3 regions of the Paenibacillus mucilaginosus 3016 genome follow, and region 2 is predicted to be linked to each of the others. Evidence: riboswitches for the same ligand, from Rfam matches in the RefSeq annotation. Region 2 holds a riboswitch; each other region holds the start of a gene.
The links. Region 2 has a riboswitch for cyclic di-AMP ahead of PM3016_RS07685 (enolase-like domain-containing protein). Riboswitches for the same ligand answer to the same signal wherever they lie in the genome.
Positions count from the first base shown of each region.

Region 1: linked by a shared signal. The riboswitch ahead of PM3016_RS05935 (TrkH family potassium uptake protein) and the one ahead of PM3016_RS07685 (enolase-like domain-containing protein) in region 2 are both predicted to bind cyclic di-AMP.
Region 3: linked by a shared signal. The riboswitch ahead of PM3016_RS12560 (transposase) and the one ahead of PM3016_RS07685 (enolase-like domain-containing protein) in region 2 are both predicted to bind cyclic di-AMP.

Region 1 covers NC_016935.1:1,298,083-1,304,890, reverse strand. The annotation lists gene PM3016_RS05950 (LysR family transcriptional regulator) at 1-274, shown strand, start outside; gene PM3016_RS05945 (cation:proton antiporter) at 334-1,563, opposite strand; gene PM3016_RS05940 (potassium channel family protein) at 1,632-2,294, opposite strand; gene PM3016_RS05935 (TrkH family potassium uptake protein) at 2,309-3,661, opposite strand; cyclic di-AMP (ydaO/yuaA leader) riboswitch at 3,736-3,880, opposite strand; gene PM3016_RS05930 (CPBP family intramembrane glutamic endopeptidase) at 4,113-5,795, shown strand; gene uvrC (excinuclease ABC subunit UvrC) at 5,731-6,808, opposite strand, start outside.
Region 2 covers NC_016935.1:1,685,444-1,692,251, reverse strand. The annotation lists gene kdpB (potassium-transporting ATPase subunit KdpB) at 1-822, opposite strand, end outside; gene kdpA (potassium-transporting ATPase subunit KdpA) at 854-2,524, opposite strand; gene kdpF (K(+)-transporting ATPase subunit F) at 2,557-2,634, opposite strand; gene PM3016_RS38035 (hypothetical protein) at 2,634-2,741, opposite strand; gene PM3016_RS07690 (hypothetical protein) at 2,756-3,172, opposite strand; cyclic di-AMP (ydaO/yuaA leader) riboswitch at 3,281-3,439, opposite strand; cyclic di-AMP (ydaO/yuaA leader) riboswitch at 3,788-3,937, shown strand; gene PM3016_RS07685 (enolase-like domain-containing protein) at 4,200-4,970, shown strand; gene PM3016_RS07675 (hypothetical protein) at 5,930-6,127, opposite strand; gene PM3016_RS07670 (hypothetical protein) at 6,185-6,730, opposite strand; gene PM3016_RS07665 (hypothetical protein) at 6,727-6,808, opposite strand, start outside.
Region 3 covers NC_016935.1:2,928,995-2,935,802, forward strand. The annotation lists gene PM3016_RS12550 (GbsR/MarR family transcriptional regulator) at 1-488, opposite strand, end outside; gene PM3016_RS12555 (glycine betaine uptake BCCT transporter) at 920-2,449, shown strand; cyclic di-AMP (ydaO/yuaA leader) riboswitch at 2,527-2,667, shown strand; gene PM3016_RS12560 (transposase) at 2,791-3,807, shown strand; gene PM3016_RS12565 (hypothetical protein) at 4,525-4,851, shown strand; partial or broken gene PM3016_RS12570 (alpha-amylase family glycosyl hydrolase) at 4,934-5,479, shown strand; gene PM3016_RS12575 (ArsR/SmtB family transcription factor) at 5,897-6,808, opposite strand.

The DNA.
Region 1 (6,808 bases), 390 kb from region 2:
TCCCGACGTCAAGATGGAGATCGACTCCTTCGAGGCCATCATCCGGCTGGTCTCCACCTGTAAGGCGGCCACGCTTCTGCCCGAATCCTACCTGCGGCACAACTGGCTGGCGGACAACGAGGTCACCGTGAGATACATCCCCGAGCTGGAACAAACGAAAAGAACGACTTCCCTGCTCTTCATAGAGGAAGCCGTTCTGGAGCCGTCCATCCGCCGTTTCATCGACCATGCGGTGCATCATTTCCGCTCCGAGGGCGGAAGTTCCTCCAGCTGATCGCCTGCCGCTGCCGGCAGCCATAATGTTTCTTCTATTATATAGAGAGAAGGCGGAGCCTAAGGCTCCGCCTTCTCTTCGAGACCCAGCCGCCTGGCCGCATAGGCGGTCGTCCCGGCCTGCAGCAGGATCGTGACAAGCACGGCGAGGAAGGTCACCGACGCGATGATGTCCGCGTGGGCGATGCCCATCCCCACCACCATGCCGGACAAGGCCGCCGGGATGACGCCGGTCTCGCGCACCCAGAACATGAAGAGCAGTTCATTGCGCTCCCATTTCGCACGCGTGTCCGGAAGAGCACATAAGAGCACGGTCATCGGCCTTGCGATCAGCATGAAGATGGCGATCACGCCAAGACTCGGCACGAGATACTCCCCGATCACCCCAAAGTCGACCTGGCTTCCAAGGAGGACAAAGATCAGCATCCGAAGGAGCACCGTAAGGTTCTCCGCCACATGATGCAGTTCCTGCTTCCGATCGGCGAAATCCAGCCCGAACAGCTCGGCATTCCCCCAGATCAGTCCAGCCGTGAATGTCGCCATAAAACCGCTCACATGGAGCAGATCCCCTGCGAGATATGCGCCTGCAGCCGTTACAAGCATAACGATTCCCGCATAGTCCCGGAGGAACCCAAACTTTCGGTGCACCGTCAAGAAGGCAAGCGCGAGACCGATCAAGACACCGGCGCCGATCCCGCCGAGAGCGGTGATCAAAAACTCCTTCACCGAATCGCCAAGGGAGATCGCTCCCCCTCCGGTCAGAGCACCAAGCAGAGTGAACGTGAGAATCGATCCTGTCGCATCGTTGAAGGCGGATTCGCTCTCGACCGTCTCCCTGACCTTCGTCCGAACCCTTACCTGCTTGAATACCGGAATCAGCGTCGCCGGATCGGTCGACGAAATGATCGCGCCCAGCAGCAGCGCATACATCCACGGCAGATGAAGCAGCCAGTGTGAAGCGGCCGCGACAATCGCGCAGGTAATCAGAACTCCCGGGATACTAAGCAGCGTGAGCGTGAGCCATACCTTCTTCAGGCCGGCAAGACGGATATTCCGTCCTCCGTCGAAGAGGATCAAGGTAGATCCCACGGTCAGGATGAACTGGTTCGTGAAGGAACTGCTCGGCTCATGAATCCAGTGCAGCAGCGGACCCAGCACAATTCCGGCAATCAGGAACAGAGCCACGTCCGGGAGCTTCAGCAGACCGGAGAGACGTCCCACCAGCATGCCGGTCAGCAGGATGATGACGAGCAGGTACAGCACGTGTTCCAATGAAACGCCTTGTTCCATCTTCCTCATCCCATCAGTTTAGTAATTGATCGGTACGGTCCATAAGGGGTCCCATTAGGAAGAAGCCATTAACGGATGACCGCATTCTCGAAGGTCTCGATCTGCTGGTTCGTTCCGATGATGACCATAATATCCTTCTCTTCCACCGTATCCGTTGCCGTCGGCGCGATGATCACGCCGTCCTTCTTGTTAATCGCCACCACACTGCAGCCATAACGCGCCCGCGTATCGAGCTCTTTCAGCGAGCGGCCGGACAGACATCGCGGCACCGCCAGCTCGGCAATGGTATACTCCTTCGAAAGCTCGATATAATCGAGCAGATTCGGCGAGACGAGCTGGTGCGCCACCCGGATGCCCATATCGCGTTCCGGATAGATGACCCGGTCCACACCAATCTTGCTCAATACTTTGCCATGGAGCTCCGATAGCGCCTTGGCCACGACATTGCCCACACCGATATCCTTTAGCAGAATGGCCGTGAGAATGCTTGACTGGATGTCATCCCCGATCGACACGACGACACAATCGAAGTTGCGGATCCCCAGCGACCGGAGCACCTCTTCATCGGTAGCGTCGGCTACGACGACATGGGTCAGCTTGTCAGCCATCTCCTCGACAGACTCCTCATCCTTATCGATGCCGAGCACCTCATAGCCAAGCTTCATGAGTTCCATTGCTACGGAGGAGCCGAAGCGGCCCAGTCCGATGACAGCGTATTGGCTGCGTTTCATGTGTTGTTGTTCCCCTATCCAATCGTAATTTTACCTTCCGGGTAACGGTACAGCTCCTTCTCAGCCTTAGGTCCGAGCGCATATGCAAGGGTCAGCGGGCCGAGACGTCCGGCGAACATCGTCAGGGCGATCATCACTTTGCCGAACTCCGTCAGATCCGGCGTCAGCCCCATCGAGAGACCCACCGTACCGAAGGCGGAAGTCACTTCAAACAAGATCATGAGGAAAGAATGATCCTCGGTGGTGCTGAGAAGCATCGTTACGAAGATCACCAGGAACAGCGCGATCATCGTGAGCGTGATGGCTTTGAGAATGCGGTCCTTGCCGAGCCTGTAATGGAAGAGCACAATGTCCTCCTTGCCGCGGATCATCGCGACAATGGCTCCCACCAGGGTGGTGAAGGTAGTCGTTTTGATCCCGCCTCCGGTGGACCCCGGCGAAGCGCCGATGAACATCAGGATGATGATGAAAAACTGCGTCGCCTGCCGCAGCCCCGCGATATCGACCGAATTGGCTCCCGCCGTCCTCGGAGACACTGATTGGAACAGGGAGGCGAGGAACTTGCCGGACCAGCTCAGCGGGCCCAGCGTCTTCATGTTCGTCAGTTCGAACACGAAGATGACAATCGTGCCTACGCCGATCAGTATACCGGTAGCGCTCAGCACGACCTTAGAGTGCAGAGACAGCTTCTTCACTGTCTTGAATTCAATCAAATCGGAGATCACGACAAACCCGAGACCCCCAAGAATAATTAACATCATCGAAACCAGGTTAATCACCCAGTCGTCCGCATAGGCTGTGAGGGAACTGAATTTGCCCGTCACCGATCCGAACAGATCGAAGCCTGCATTATTAAAGAAGGAAATCGCATGAAAAATCCCATAATAGATCCCCCGTGACACCCCCAAGTCAAAGGACCAGCGGATCGAGAAAATGACAGCGGCGATCGCCTCGATCGTAAGCGAATACCGGATCACCTTGCGGATCAGCCGGACGATCCCTTCCATCGAGCCCTGATTCATGGCCTCCTGAAGAATCAGCCGCTCCTTCAGCGAGATCCGCTTCTTCAGCACAAAGGCGAAGAGCGTCGCCATGGTCATGAAGCCCAGTCCACCGACCTGGATCAGCAGAATGATGACGATTTGCCCGAAAACGGACCAATGGGTACCCGTATCGACTACGACCAGCCCCGTTACACAGGTAGCTGAGGTCGCGGTAAACAGCGCATCGAGGAACGGCGTCGGCTGACCGCTGGCTGAGGCCACAGGCAGCGACAGGAGAATAGAGCCGATCAGAATGATGGCTGCGAATCCGAGTACCAGAATTTGCGGCGGCTTCAGCTCGAATTTCTTGGCGGCTGGCTTCAAATAACGAACACCTCGGTTCTTAAATCAGGATTTTTGCACAAAAAAAAGACACTGGAAACCCAATGCCAAAAAATAGGTTCCTGTAACAAAGCCTACGAGGTTAGCTGACGGATTCGGATGTACAGGCACCCTATCATCCAGCCATATGCGGCTTGGATGAATTCACCCCTAAACTCATGGTTCCCCCGTTTTCATTAAGAAATTCGGCTTGTTATTCAATTGATTTGAATTATAATCCTCTTTCCCCCGCAGCACAAAGCCCTAATTCACCTAAAAGTCACGATAATCCCCTGGAAAGGCTGTTTGTAAGCGTTATCTACCTATTGACGCTCTCCCAATCACCTGTTTTCCAACGCATGCTCTTGAAATCATTGGATTTCGCAGAAGCATGTATGCTAATTTAGAAGAATATAATATACCTCATCCATTCCTGTCCAAGAAGGAGCTGACCATGTCCAAGCGATTCAAGGAGCCGTCCCTTCTGCTGCTGGCCGTCATCGGATGCCTACTCTATTTTGGCGTGAACCTGCTCAGCCCCTATATGGAAGATGCCGAACGCATGGAGGAGGTGACCGAGGGCGTTCCCTCCGTTACGAAGGAACAGGCTGCAGGCGCGGCGCTGGGCTTTGCCCGGGAACATCTGGGCCTGACGGCCGCGGAGCCTGAAACTATCGTCATCTATCAGGCCGTCAAGGAGCGCAGCGGGTACCTGCAAAAAGAGCGGCTGTACGACGACTATCAGAAACGCTTCGGGGAGAAGCTGCCTCTGGAGTTCTATGAGGTCGAAATCGGCGAGCCCGGCACCGGACTGACGCATTACATCCAGGTGAACTATACGAACCGGCGCATCATCGGCTGGGAAACCGGCCGTTCGGCCACAGCCCGCAGTGAAGGCGTCTTCTCGGAACCCGCTCCGGATGCCGAGGCGGTGATCCGAAAAACCATGGCCGACCAAGGATATGCCCCCGATACGTTTGCACTGGTTTCGGGCGGCTCGGATGCGACCGGTCCCAATACGCTCCGGATCTACCGGAGCAAGGAGGACTCCATCGGCTCCGCGCCCCTCGAACTGCACGTCAAAGAAACCCGGGGCCGGATCACCTTGTTCCGTCCCGAGTTTCCTGTTCCTGACACCTTCACCGCCTGGAAGAACGCCCAGGATGACAGGGCCTCCCTGATGACCTGGATTTCGATGGGCCTGTCCACCGTGATGACCCTGACCGCCTTCATCCTGGTCATCCGCGGGCGCCGCGACATCCGGTTCGGCCGCGGGCTGATCCTGACCCTGATCTTCGCCGGAGTCTACGTGCTCAACAACTTCAACATGCTTCCGGCCTTCCGTACCGAGCACGGCAGCGGACCGTCCGAACCCCAGGCTGTCTTCTACCTCTGGTTCGTCAACATCTTCGTGCTGTTCATGGCCGTGTCGACTTACCTGTCCCTGCTGGCCGGCAGGCAGCTGTGGCTGCGGAGAGGGCTGAACCCCTGGCCGGTCTGGAGTGATGTCTCCTTCGGGGACAGCGTCCGTACGGCCATGGTCCGCGGGTACCTCTTCTGCCTGTTCGTGCTCGGCCTGCAGCAGGTCATGTTCTTCGCCGCCGCCGAGCTGTTCGATGTGTGGGCCGTGAGCGACCCGGCCGACTCCGTCTACAACATGCGGGTCCCCGGCATCTTCCCGCTGATGGCCTGGGCCGCCTCCATCTCGGAGGAGGCCGTATACCGCCTGCTCGGCATCGCCCTGGTGCTGGCGGTCACGCGCAGCCGCTTCCTGGCCGTCCTGCTGCCGAGCATCGTCTGGGCGATGAGCCACACCCAGTATCCGATCTACCCGGTGTACACCCGGCTCATCGAAGTGACCGTCATCGGCCTCATCTTCGGCTATGTGTTCCTGCGCTACGGCTTCCTGACGGCGATCTTCGCCCATGCGGCGATGGATTCCATCCTGATGGGCCTGTCGCTGATGATCACCGGCAGCAGCGTGAACACCGCCATCGGAGCGGGATACCTGCTCGTACCTGCTCTGGCAGGCTGGCTGCTCTCCTGGCTGCACGCCCGCTTCGGGCCGAAGCTTAAGCCTCCGCGTGCTCCCCTGGAGCTGCCGCCGGATCCGCTTCCTCCGGCTCCCCAGCCGTAGCCTCCCCTTCCGTCCCGTTCAAGGTCTGGAGGATGGTCAAGGCCAGCTTTTCTCCAATACCAAGAGGCTTAAAGTCTTCGGGCTGAGCCTCTTTTATTTTTTTGAGCGAGCCGAAGTGCTTCAGGAGCGCCTTGCGCCGCTTCTCGCCGATCCCCGGCACCGAATCAAGCGTCGAGACGACCATCGACTTCGCCCGGGTCTCCCGGTGGAACGTAATCGCGAAGCGGTGCACCTCTTCCTGGATGCGCTGCAGCAGGTAGAACTCCTGGCTGTCCCGCGGCAGCGGAACCACCTCGGCCGGGTCGCCCATCAGGAGCTGGGCCGTCTTGTGCTTCGCGTCCTTGACGAGACCGCAGACCGGGATGTAGAGACCCAGCTCGTTCTCAAGCACATCGACCGCAGCCGACAGGTGGCCCCGGCCGCCGTCGATGACGATGAGATCCGGCATCGTCAGGCCTTCCTTCAGGACGCGCTCATACCGCCGGCGGACCACTTCCCGCATCGTCTCGTAGTCGTCCGGGCCCTGTACGGTCCGGATTTTGTACTTGCGGTACTCCTTGCGGTCCGGCTTGCCGTCGGTGAAGACGACCATCGCCGATACCGGGTCGGAGCCCTGGATGTTCGAGTTGTCGAACGCTTCGATGCGCCGGACCGTGCCCGTGCCGAGATATTCGCCGAGATTCTCGACGGCCTTCACCGTCCGTTCCTCGTCCCGGGCGAGCAGCCGGAACTTCTCATCGAGCGCGACCTTCGCATTCTCGTTCGCCATGTCGACCATGTTCTTCTTGAGTCCGCGGCGCGGCACATGAACCTTGACCTTCAGCCAGCTCTCGAGCGCTTCCTTGATGTACTTCTTCGACTCCGGCGCGGCTTCCTCGTCCCCCTGCGGGGCTGCGGCCTCGGCTGTTCCGGTCCCTTCCGCACGCTCGGCCGCAGCGGCCGCTTCACCTTCCGCCCCCGCCTCGTCCTCGCCCCACGAAGGCAGGAACACTTCCTTCGGCAGCGCCGGATTA
Region 2 (6,808 bases):
GCCGGCAATACCAATCGCCGACAGCAGACCGCCAATTGTCGTCGGAATCAAACAGACGAGAAGCGCGATCAGCATCGGTATTTCCAAATTGACGTTCAAGTAGTTCCCGAAGAATGGAAGCGTCACGACAACAATGAAAAAGATTAAGGTCAAGCTTGTCAAAACGGTACTAAGCGCAATTTCGTTGGGAGTTTTCTGCCTTTTGGCGCCTTCAACGAGCGCGATCATACGATCAAGGAACGATTCCCCCGGGTCGCTCGTAATCCGCACCTTAATCTGGTCGCTGACGACACGCGTACCTCCGGTGACCGAACTGAAATCGCCGCCGGCCTCCTTAATAACAGGAGCCGACTCGCCTGTAATCGCGGATTCATCAACCGATGCAAGTCCCTCGATCACTTCGCCGTCGCCGGGAATCATCTCTCCTTGCGTGACAATAACGACATCGCCTTTGCGAAGCTCCGACGATACTACCTGCTTGATGGAATGGTGTCCGACGATTTTATTCGCCTTGATATCCTGCTTCGTTTTCTTTAGCGTGTCAGCCTGCGCCTTTCCCCGACCTTCTGCCAATGCTTCAGCAAAGTTCGCAAACAATACGGTGAACAGCAAAATCAGTGACACGACCAGGTTGTAGCCTCTTGAAACGGTACCGCCGAATAAATCCGGCACGAAAATCAGCAGCATTGTAATTAGAAAACCGATCTCTACAATGAACATGATCGGGTTCCGAACCATGACACGCGGATCTAGTTTCAGAAATGACTCCTTGACCGCTTTCTGAATAATCGCGCTGCTCATCATCGATTTTTTCTCTCTCATGGCTAAGTTCCTCCGCTTTTACTTTCTATGCTTATGGCTTAAGCGTTAATTGTTCTGCAATCGGTCCGAGCACAAGGGCCGGGAAGAAGGTAAGCGCGCCTACAATTAGAACCGTCCCAAGGAATACGCCGGCGAATAATCCGTTGTCGGTACGGAATGTACCCGAGGTTTCCGGCACCGGCTTCTTGGCTGCCAACGAGCCTGCAACCGCCAGCATGGTCACGATCGAGAAGAAACGCCCCAGGTACATCACTATGCCTGTTGAGATATTCCAAAATGGCGTATTGTCGCCAAGTCCCTCGAAGCCGGAGCCGTTATTGGCCGCAGAGGAGGTAAATTCGTATAGAGCCTGTGTTAGCCCGTGAAATCCAGGATTAGAGATCGTCTCCGGATAGATGAAAAGTGCAAGCGCCGTCGGTGCTAATATTATGAACGGCTGGATCAGCAAAGTAACGGCAATCAGCTTCATCTCCCGACCCTCGATCTTCTTGCCGAGGAACTCCGGTGTCCGCCCCACCATTAAGCCCGATAAGAAAACACCAATAATCGTATACATGAGAACGTTGATAAAGCCAACTCCGGCACCTCCGAATACGGTATTAAGCATCATATTCGCGAGCGTGACAAGTCCGCCGATCGGTGTCATCGTGTCATGCATCGTATTCACGGCGCCTGTCTCCGAAGCGGTCGTCACAACCGAATAGAAAGACGATTGAATCACGCCAAATCGCGTTTCTTTCCCTTCCATGCTGCCTTGATCATGCTGAATTCCGCTGGCATTCAAGACGGGGTTGCCGGCCGTCTCAGCCACCAGCGATATCCCCAGCATCATAATGAAGAGCATCGCCATGGATACGAATAGTACACGCCCTTGTTTTGCATTACCGACCATTTTGCCATACGTAAAAGGAATTGCCGTGCCAAAAAGCAGCATCAGAACGATTTGCAGCAGATTGCTGATCGCATCCGGGTTTTCGAACGGATGGGCGGAATTTGCGCCGAAGAAGCCGCCGCCATTATTGCCAAGCTCCTTAATGGAGAGGAACGATCCCACCGGACCGCGTGCAATCTCCTGCACTTCACCGCCGATCGTATGAGCCGTAACGGTAGGTTCAAGTGTTTGCGGTACACCAAGCGCAATAAAGATCAGTGCCGCGACAAAAGCTACAGGGAGCAAAATTCGTGTAATCGAACGAATCAAATCGACAAAGAAATTGCCTATCGGCTTACCCGCAAGCGCCCTAATGATGGCAATCGCTGCCGCTAGTCCCGTAGCAGGAGCCGTAAACATCATGAATACGATAGCAATCATTTGAGATAGATAGGAAAGGCCGCTTTCTCCGCTGTAATGCTGCAAATTCGTATTGGTCATGAAGCTGATCGCCGTGTTGAATGCCAGCGTGGGCTCCATATTCGCAATTCCGGATGGATTGAGCGGCAGAAACTTCTGAAAACGAAAAATCAAATAAACCAGAATGATCATGACCAGATTGCTAAAGACGACAGCGAGCGCATATTGCTTCCAGGTCTGATTGTCGCGGCAGATCCCGCTAATGGTATAGATCGGCTTCTCGATCCAGCCGAACCATTTGTCCCATTTGGACTTCTCATAATCAAAAACCTGTGCCATATAAAGACCGACTGGCCGCGCCAGCACCAAGACAAGCAGCAGCGTAACCACGATGGACAAAGTAGCGTACATAACGACCCAAACCCCTTCCTATCTTCCCGCAGTTAGAATTTTTCTGGATTTAACAACACATATGTCAGATAGACAAAGACGGCGACAACTACTACACCAAGCGCCCACATCATGAACGGCCAGCTCCTTCATCGGAAACTTTGCCAGCCCAAGCAGCCAATCCCGCCATTAGTAAAGCCAGAACAATAAAAGATACCACCATCACAATATCCAACATGGTAACCTAACCTCCTATTTCGAACTTATATCGAGTAAAAACGACACATCAGCATTTCGGCTATGAATGACGTATGTGGCTCCCAGTTCCTTATACATCCTTCGAATCATCCCACTGCTTGATACCACATAGATGGGACCTTGGGTCCAAGATGTGACAGCCTGCAGATAGCGGCAGGTTAGCGGCAGAGACTCTTCAAAGATAATCACCTTGCCAATAGGAATATCCGGTACCAACCAGGCTGACCTATCGACGGTATCGACTAGAACGGTAGGTTCGATCCCGAGCTCCTCCAGCTCCAGCATTTCCTGCTTGCTGTTTGTTAGCACGGCGTACGGCATGTTCATCGAATGGAGCACGCTCATAAATGCCCTTCCTCTCTTGTTCGTGGTGGCCACCAAGATGTAAGACCCGTCCGTTTTTAAACTCATTGCACCTTCTCCTCCACCGTAAGAGCAACAAAAAAGAAGCCGCGGAAGATTGACTCTTCTCGCTGCTTCTGCGCTCGCAGCCAAATAAACGCGCGCATTACGAAAAAATGTTGCTCCCTAGATTCGCTTACGAGGTTAGCTGTCGGATTCGGGCGTGAGAGTCGCCTTACCCAAGTTACCTTGGGATTCACCCCATAGTCCGGCTTACGGTCCGGTCCCAGTGGTTCCCCCGCTTCCACGTGTCGTGAAATTCAGCGGTTCATATTTTGTTTTTCTGCTTCCGCATAAGCAATGATAATACGGTTCGGCATAAAAATAGTGTTAAGATGTCGCGGGGACGCGTAAAAAAAGTATAAAAAAATATCGGCCCGCATTCGTTTCCATAATCGGCGAATGCGGGTTATCGTTCATCTTCCGAGGCTTATCGTCCCTTTTGCACGATTGAGCGAGACAGCATAGGCTGCAATCGCGAAACACTGGCTTCTATCGCTCGAAATCAGGGATGACAAGCTAATTTTCGATATTTCATCGTTATATCGCATTTCGCGAATTTTACAGTACATGCCATCATCGCGTATCATGTTGCTCAGTTCGAATGGTAAGGTATACGCTGAAATGCCGTAATCGCTGAATTCCCGGATCCGGGAAACGGGGGAACCTAGAGTTGGCTGACAACTGCCTTGGGGTGAATCATGATTTCTTTCATGAAGGGCTACTCTCAGTCCGAATCCGACAGCTAACCTCGTAAGCGTTCAGAGAGACCTATCTTCTATGCGCTTATAGGACGAGACGTCCATGAACGATAAGCCCTACTGAAGCGGATCTCCTTCTTAAGTACGGCTTCTATGCTGTGCCCTGCTCAATCGGACCATTACGATCCGAAAGGAAGGGAAATCATCATGAACAACGGTAACTCGATTCAACCTCCATATCGAGAGGAGAGGCAGCGGTTAAGAAAGGAATTGCGGAATACTCTGTTTTATCGCCTGGGTATCGCCGTTATCCTTCTGGTTGAGGTGACGCAGAGATGACGATGACAATTGGCTTAATAAACGACGCTCTCGTTATTAGCGAAGAAGACAAGCGTTTGGAAGATGCACGTATTACGGGGATCCAGCTTTTCGAGCTTGATTATGAGTCCTGTTTCCATGCGAGGAAGGGAAGGCTGACGAATTGCCGCTACGGGGTGCTGCTCATCAGCTGCGGCTCCTACTCCGGATGGGGTGAATGTATCATGTCTTCCGACGACAAGGCGTTCGATATAATCAGATGGGCCTCTTTCCTCCATCAGTTGAAGCGAACAACCATTCGCAAAGCTCTCGAAATCACGGCTTTGCATCGGATCATATGGGGCGACAACCGAACGGATCTGGTTCAAACCGCTCTTCTGGATCTCGTCGCGCGTAGGCAAAACGTATCCATAGCGTCACATATTATGCTGCGCGCAAGACCGGAACCTGTCAGGGACGCCTGGGCAAATCGTTATGGCAAAAGGAATAGCGTCCGGCATATTCACCCTGGCGACAGAGGCACAGTGACGGAAATGATCACTTACGCGAACCATCTCTGGTTACAAGGTTATTCGCTCGAAATTCACAAGGACTACCTGATCGGACCTGCTTGCTCCGCCTTGAAGCTGCTATCCGATGCGATTGAGGCGCAATGGCGGGAGAACGAAGATGCTTGGGAACCTGCATCCTTGTGTAATCTTATTTCAGACCCGGTCGGGACGGGCTTCGATATGCATACGGATGAGTTGTTTCGGAGGGCCATGGCATATTATGAAGTCTTGATATAAAGAAAGACAGAAGTTTTGCACCAAAAAAGCCTCTCGAGAAGAGGAGTAACTAGCCTACTGGTGGGGGGATTCTTTGTCATCATGTGGCCAGTGATGGAGGTTGGGATCCGTTCCCCAGCAGTCACGGAACAATTGCAGCCTGTATGCAGATGGCCAGAAGCGCGCATATCGGACATTTTATTTTGACTTCTTGGCTATCTCCGCTCTTGTTCAATGTATAGTTTGTCTATTCTGCGGATCGCTGGCAGCCTCTATAATCGTTGGCCTCCCGGATTACCGTCCCCTGCTGGTGCCTGTTGGGCGGTAATGGCCGGATTCGGGTATTGGGTAGTTAAGGACCATCTCCGGGCGATGTTCTTGCTTACCCAATACTGGCCCATTATCTCTTTATCCATTGCTGTAGCTCCAGTATCAGGTCATCTGACAAAAAAACTTGTCTCAAATACCGTCGTTTTGAAATGAAAGGCACAAAAAATTAGCTCCATTTCGAATAATTTTGGATAAGGGAAAAGCCACGGTAAGCCCGCGGCTACTTTGTATGTACTAGCTGTCACCCTTATAAAAGGTGTCATGTAACCGGTATCCTCTTAGTAATGCATCATGGTCAAAGGTAACTTTGGACTAATCCATGAAGTACCTAGTTTGGGATCGGACCGGTTGCGCCCAGTTGTTCGGCGCATCTCGTTCATACGGATTGATGACTAACATAACTTGGGGGATTGTAGGGGACCACTCGATGTACTCCTCTTTCGCGAGCACCGTTAGTACTTTGTATATGCCCTCTTTACTGCGACCGGTCTTGATCATCAGCTCATCAATCAAAGGACAGCGGTGTCGGCCACTCCAATAATTCGCTATGATCCGTAAAACTTTACGCTCAATACCCTGCAGCATCCGTAAATCACCTCTGTTCGCATTATATGCGAACAGTTTAGTTTTTATCAAGCTGGAATAACATTTTATACACATTCCAGATTGATTCCCATAATTCCCTCATTTATGCCTTCTAGTATTATGAAAGCCGAAGAATCTTCATCAAGAATGTCGATGCTGATTTCTCTAAAATGCCCGACACTCATTTCCTCACCTCCTCCTAAATCGTAATACACGTTTATCAGTCTGCCAGGCTGGAGAGCATTGCGTTCCACTTTTCTCATAAAGTCCACCTCCATAAACTATATCGGCAGGTGGGCTTATTTCCCATAGCTTTCTTCTCAGGTAAGCCATCTCCTGAGCACATATTTTCTGGACTCTTTCTTCTTGGGAGCAGCCATAATAGGTTGTCTGGACTTTACGCGTTCCAAATATATCCCCGTCAAGGTCTGGGTTACCAGGAACACTGGGAACGAATAAGGGACCTTGTACCCTTTCTGAAACGTAATAATCTCCAGAAAGGTGAACGCCCACTGCGCCGCCACCCCAACGACGGACCAGGCCAACACATAAGGAATGAACGTTTTTTTGTTGATCCGCAGGATTTCATAGAAATAGAAGAAAAAATATCCGAAGGGCGCAAACAGAAAGTAATACAAAAAATCAAAGGCTTCAAAATGGTTCGAATCGTTCACCATATAGAAATCAATGAGTCCTCCGCCGATCGTAAAATCAAAGATAACCCCAATGGTGAATCCCCATAGCAAGCTCAGCGTTCGGACCTGAGACGTTAATTTCCTGGGCAGAAAAAACATGAGCACATACACGGCGGTGTTGAGCACCAATATCGAGATTTCGTTGAGACTGAAGTTCACCCAGAGAGTCATACGCGTTCCGCCTCGCTTTGGCCCAAATGGTGGAAGTACTTTAAGAAGACATAAGCGATGACGTGCAGCAGAGCAAAA
Region 3 (6,808 bases), 1.2 Mb from region 2:
TGGTAGTAGCGGATGGCTTCATCGATTTTATGCAGATCCGTCTGAAGGGTCTCATGAAGTGGAGAATCCTCAGGAGCTTGGGTGCCAAGCGACGATAATTCCGCCTTGGATTTGCGGAGGGCACTAAGATTCATCTCCAGCGCCTTGCGCCATTTCAGGGAGAAGAAGTCGCTGAAGGTCTGGAACCAGTCCATCTCGACCTCATAGAGATCCTTGCGGGAGCCCTTCTCCCATACCTTGTGAACCATCTTCAAGTCGACAAGCGTCCGTACCCCGGTACTCATGCTGGTTTTGCTCATTTCCATCGCCCGGCCCATTTCGTCCAGGGTCATCGGCTTGTTCTGGAAGAAGAGAAGCCCATAGAGATGTCCGGTGGAGGGGGTGATCCCGTACAGGTCCATATTATTGCCGATCGCTTCGATGATGCGCTTGCGGGCTTTTTGTATAACGAGCTCCTGCTCTGAGGATATGCGGTTTGTCGGTTCCATGGTATCGTTTTTCACCCTGCCTTTAGGTATACAACGCTATTGTAAGGAACAACCCGGGCAATGTAAAGGACTGCGGGAAAGATGTCCGGGAAGTCTCTTTGCTGCCGCGATTATATTGTACAGTTTTTTCTGTACAAACAGTATAAACTGAAAATGATGTTGACACAATGTCCAAATTGTACTTACACTTAAAAGGCGGGAAGCGGCGGGAGCCGGCTTGGCAGGAAGACAAGAATGCGATTGGCAATCCATAGGGAATACAGCAGCCTAAGTGGGGGAGAATGCAGAAAGAAGGGGCAGCCGGTGTCCGCGCAGTGTGGGAGATGGTAGGGCAGCCCCCTTGAATGGCTTGGCCGAGAGCTAAGGAACACAGGCCATCATGAGTACACCTGAGACAATTGAAAATAGAAGCAGAAGGATAGGAGGTACCTATGGTATTTGGAGTTTCCGTATTGATTATCGTAGCCTTTGTGCTGTGGGGGGCCTTGGATCCACAGGGGCTTGCCGCCCGGGCGAATGAATTTTTGGCTTTTACGACAGGGAAGTTCGGCTGGTTCTATCTGTTCGCCGCCCTTGGATTCCTGGTGTTCGTCATCTATCTCGCTTTCAGCAGGTACGGCAGGATCCGTCTCGGGGAGGATACGGATGAGCCCGAATATTCCGACTGGAGCTGGTTCGCCATGCTCTTCAGCGCAGGGATGGGAATAGGCCTGGTGTTCTGGGGAGTGGCGGAGCCCTTATCCCACTATGCCTCGCCTCCTCAGGAAGCGGAGAGCGGGTCGACGGAGGCCGCGCGGCTGGCTCTGCGGTACGCCTTCTTTCATTGGGGACTGCACCCTTGGGCGATCTATTCGGTAGTCGGCGTCGCTTTGGCTTACTTTCAGTTTCGCAAGAAAAAAACGGCCCTGATCTCCCAGACCTTCGAGCCTCTGATCGGAGATAGAGTGAACGGATCGCTCGGCAAGTTTATTGATATCTTGGCAATCATTGCGACGGCCTTCGGTGTAGCGACATCCCTCGGTCTTGGCACGCTGCAGATTAACGGCGGCCTGAACTTCATCTGGGGCATACCGAACGGGGTCACGGTACAGATTGTCATCCTGATTGTGCTGACCATTCTGTATCTGCTGTCTGCAGCCTCGGGCCTCGATAAGGGAATCCGCATTCTCAGCAATACCAACCTGATCATCGCTATCGGACTGCTTGTCTGTACGTTCATTCTGGGGCCGACGTTCTTCCTGCTCGATACCTTTACGGTGACGCTGGGCGGCTATCTGCAGAACCTGATCCAGATGAGCCTGCGTATGACGCCGTTCACCCAGGGCACCTGGGTCAGCAGCTGGACACTCTTCTATTGGGCCTGGTGGATCGCCTGGGCACCGTTCGTCGGGATGTTCATCGCCCGGGTGTCCCGGGGGCGGACTATTAAGGAGTTCGTGCTTGGCGTTCTCTTCATTCCAAGTCTGTTCAGCTTCATCTGGTTCTCCGTCTTCGGCGGCACAGGGCTGCATCAGCAGATAATGGAAGGCATTCCCCTGACGGATCTGGTGAACAACGATGTAACGACGGCTTTGTTCGCCACTTTGAGCCATCTCCCTCTGGGGAGCTTCCTGGCGGTGCTGGCCGCACTGCTCATCGTTACGTTCTTCGTGACTTCAGCGGATTCGGCAACCTATGTGCTTGGCATGTTCTCCTCCGGAGGCAGTCTCGTGCCTTCGGTGAAAGTGAAAGTCGCCTGGGGCGTCGCCCAGGCGGCCATCGCACTGGTGCTGCTTCTCAGCCACGGGCTAGAGGCGCTTCAGACCGCTTCTATCGTCACGGCTCTGCCGTTCGCCGTGATTATGGGCGGGATGTGCGTGTCCCTGCTGAGATCCTTGCAGGCGGAAGAGCGGATGAGCCGGAAGAAAGAGCGGGAGTTCCGCAAGGCCGTAGAGGCCGTGATCCAGGAGCGTAAACACTAAAGACAACGGAAGGGGGCCGTGCGGCAGATCATGGAAAATCGGGATGAAGCCTTGACGGCAGCCCCCCGACCCGGTATGATGAACCTGCGCTTAATTGCCGGGCCGCTGGGTCCGGGAAGCGGGGGAACCAAGTTTTTGGGGCGTATCATGTGATCATGTAGGGGACCATCTACCCCGAGCCCGACAGCTAACCTCGTCAGCGGAAGATGGGTCGGAGCACGAATTCAAGCTCGTAGTGAAAGACCCGCAGCCACGGGTCTTTTTTTTCTACGGCTGATTAACTTACTAACTGCCCCCTCCAATGGGTAATTATCGGTACAGACCATTTGGAGGGATCTTTCATGAAAGCGAGAAGAGGGCTACCTCGAAATCGACTTATTCCTGAAAAAAGAATCTACTTCCGTCCCGAGCTGACACACTGCCCGGATTGCGGTACGAAGCTCAAGCGGCATCATACCGCTTCACATAAGATTGTAGCTACACTGAAGGGAATTTTAGATGTCTGGAATATGGCCTACCACTGCCCGAACGAAGCCTGCGGTAAATTGGAGCGTTATTTTCGTTCGGCTCAAGCGGACGCCCTATGTTTAAAACATACATCTTATGCTTATGACGTTCTTGTGCTTGTTGGAGAAATGCGCTTCAAACAGCATATGACGGTTACTGAAATATCCGAAGCGTTGACCCAGCGAGCGATTCCAACCTCCGAGCGCCATGCGATGCGTTTATACGAATGGTATCTAACTTTGCTTCGCGCTTCTTTAACCGATGATGTAAAGGAAGATTTAAAAAAAATCGTAAAGGAACATGGCGGCCTTCTCTTGTCTATGGATGGGGTTCAGCCCGAAAAAGGTAATGAAACGCTCTATGTTGTTCGCGAAGGATTTAGTGGTCGTATTTTAGCTGCCAAAAACCTGAAAAGCGGATCGTGCTCGGAGCTCAAAGCTCTGCTAAAGCCTGTTAAGGACTTGGATTATCCAGTTGTTGGGTTGGTAAGTGATGGCCAACGGTCGATCCGTATGGCTATGGAGGAAACATGGGGTGACACCCCTTACCAATATTGCCAGTACCACTATCTCAAAGATATTGCCAAGCCGGTAGTCGATTTGGACCGTAAACTGAAGACCGAGATTAAAAAAAGCTTGCGAGGTATTCGGGAAATTGAGAAACAGGTCGAGCACGAGTCCACTGTAGAAGCCGAAGTAGCCCGGGACTACCTGGCCGCCACACGCTCGCTGCTTTTGGAAGACGGCACCCCTCCCCTAGACTTGCCTGGTATTCGGATTTACGAAAATGCCCAAGCAGTAAAAGCTTCACTGGAGCAAAGTGAAGCAAAAAAAGGGGGCCTTCATTCCTGAGTAAAATAACCAAACTCTTCCGAAAGCTGCCGGAATTGACTGCTCAGTATGAAGCTGTAAAGCGTTGGCAGATCCCCATTCAGGAAACAGCCAGAATATTGGAGCCTGCCCTTGTAAAAGCGGACCAGAGTAGTGAAACGGTTCGATGGGAAATGGGCTGTCTGCTGTCTTGGATGCAGCAGACATACACTAGGACGGAGGATACGCCCCTCCTAACCAATTTTCAGAGTTACACTGAAGGTTTTTGGAAGGGGCTTTTTACGTGTTACGATACCCCGAATATTCCGAGAACGAATAACGACCACGAACGATTCTTTCGCCAAACCAAAACCAAGCACCGGCGTACAACTGGCCGCCGCAGTTGGAACGAACACATACTGCGTAGTGGGGAATTTGTTGTCCTTGTGGATGATGCCCTGAAGCAAAAAAACTTACTGCACCGTCTCCGATCTGTTCCCTACGACACTTTCTACAGAGAACGAAGTCGTTGGAAGGAACGATTGACTGAAACAACAAAACGGAGACGCTTCCGCCGTAACCCCGCGGCTTACCTCAGGCAAACTGAGGCCAAACTTTGTAAGTGGATTGGACAGCCGTAGTTTTTTTTTATGCGGCCCATGGGATACACGGCCGGAAGCCAGCCTTCCGGCCGCGGCATGGGTCTGTTTGGCGTGCCAAGGCATGCCGCGGTCCGGAGGGAAAGGGGAGAATGCCATTATGATGCAGCGCATCAGGAGCAGCAGTCTGCAGGAGCTCAGCAGAGAACAGCAGGAGAATCTGCGCCGGCAGTGGACGCCGCAGGAAGGGGATTATATCGCGATCGGTGACCACGAGGAGATGGTGTATTACCTGAACGGCGTGGACTCCGTCAAGGCGCTTCCTCTCTTGACGATCGGGGAGATGATCGCTTATTTGAACAGGCAGGGCAGGCCGGTGGAAATTCGCGAGGCCGCCGGCACCTGGATCGTCCGGGCCGGAGGGGAAGAGTCACGCTCGGCCGAGCTGTGCGAGGCCCTGTGGGAAGCGGTCAAGCGCGCGCTGTAAGTCTGTGTGTCGGAAGAAGGGACGATATTTTCTACCTCGTTGGTCCATATTTTCCCTCGGAGACCAAGGGAGCTGATCTGTTGTGAGCCGCAAGAAACGTCTTAGAAGAATATCCGCCGCTATGCTGACCGTACCGATGCTGGCTGCATTCGCCTCCGGCGTGATGGCGCAGGAACCGTAGGGTCCGGGCGCATCCAACGGGAGCGGGGTATTCTACGAAATCTATGTGAATTCCTTCTATGATTCCAACGGCGACGGGCACGGCGATCTCAAGGGGATCGCACAGAAGCTGGACTACCTGAATGACGGCCGGCCGCATTCGGGTCAGGATCGGGGTATCAGCGGCGTCTGGATGATGCCGATCAACGCTTCCCCGAGCTATCATAAATACGATGTGACGGACTATTATCAGGTGGACCCCGAGTACGGGACCCTGAATGACTTCCGGAGCCTGATGAAGGAAGCGGACCGCAAGGGCGTCAAGTTCATCATGGACCTTGTCATCAACCATTCGAGCAGCGAGCATCCGTGGTTCAAGGAAGCAAGCGCCGATCCGAACAGCAAGTACCGCGATTATTACATATGGGCCGACGGGAACACCGTGGTGGCGGAGACGGGCTCCTGGGGTAACGATTCCGGCCTACGGCTCGGTGGTGGCGGAGTAAGCGTAAGAGAGGGAGCAAAACAGAGGGAAGCCGTGCAGGAGAGAGGGCCTGTACGGCTTTTTTTTGTGCCAATATAGGGCTAGAGGCGGAGGCTGAACCGCATACCTGCCGGCTCGAACTGCAGGCCGCGGATCGCGGCCGCCTGAGGCAAACAGCGGATCAGCTTCGCCTGCAGCGGCTGCAGCTGAGACCATCCGTCCGGCAGGCGTACACCTCGTATCCCCGTATGGACTGCGGTGAGATAGGGACCCTGCCAGATCAGGCCGAAGAACAGCCGGCGGGAAGCCTCCCAGCGGTCCGGTGGAGCAGCTGCACATCCTATATTTTAATAAACGCGCATGGATTTTATAGAACAGTGAAGTCGGTTATCCTCGTTCCGTTCATTCGTAACCGATCCGGACCTCGATCTCCTGGTCATAATTGCCGAAATGCCGGCCGAAGAGGCTGACGCCGCCGGGGTGCTCGGCCGTGTCGGGGCAGGCGATGCGGAAGAGGAGCTCGCGGCCGGGGCCGATGGCGAGGTCCGCCGAGGTCAGCCCTGACAGCCGGACGCCGTCAAGATAGGTGCCGCGCTCGTCTACGGTGACGGTCTTGAGCAGGCCGTGCTGCGTGCCGAGCTTCCACCACTTCGGCGTATGGACGCCGGGCGTGCTTCCGAAGTCCCCGGGACAGGTCCAGGTGCCGAGCACCGTGTCCCCCAGCGAGAAGGTGATATCGGAAGGCCAGTGCTCGTTATACCCCGGCGCTTCGGAACAGAGCTCCAGCGACAGGGAGAAGCTGGTGACGGTTTGTCTGCCGACGAGGTAGTTCGGGATACGGTATTCGATGAAGCCGGAGGCGAACCAGAGATGCTTCGCCTTCACGTGCTCCGGGTCGGAGAAATACCGGGGGTCGTCGACCATGCCGATGACCCCGTTCTCCGAAGCGAGACCGCAGGTCGGCTTCACGCTGCAGCGCTCGTACTGGCCGACCGGGATTGAGACGGCATAGCCGCTGCCGCCGTGCTCCTCCGGCGGCTCGGGGGCCTTCAGCTGAAGCACGATGGAGTCCGGGATAAGGTAGCAGACCTTGCGCCGGCCGCGGGTGCCGGAGATGCTCTCGGTACCGACGATCCCGTTCTCCTCCAGCTTCTGAATGTGCTTGGTGATAATCGCGGAGGAGAGCTGGAGCGCGTCCGCGAGCTCCTTGATGTTCATCGGCTGCCGGCTCAAGAGCTCGATCATCCGGACCCGCGTTTCGGAGCCGAAGCATTCGAGCAGCGGCATATTCAGGCTGTTCACTGATATGTTCAT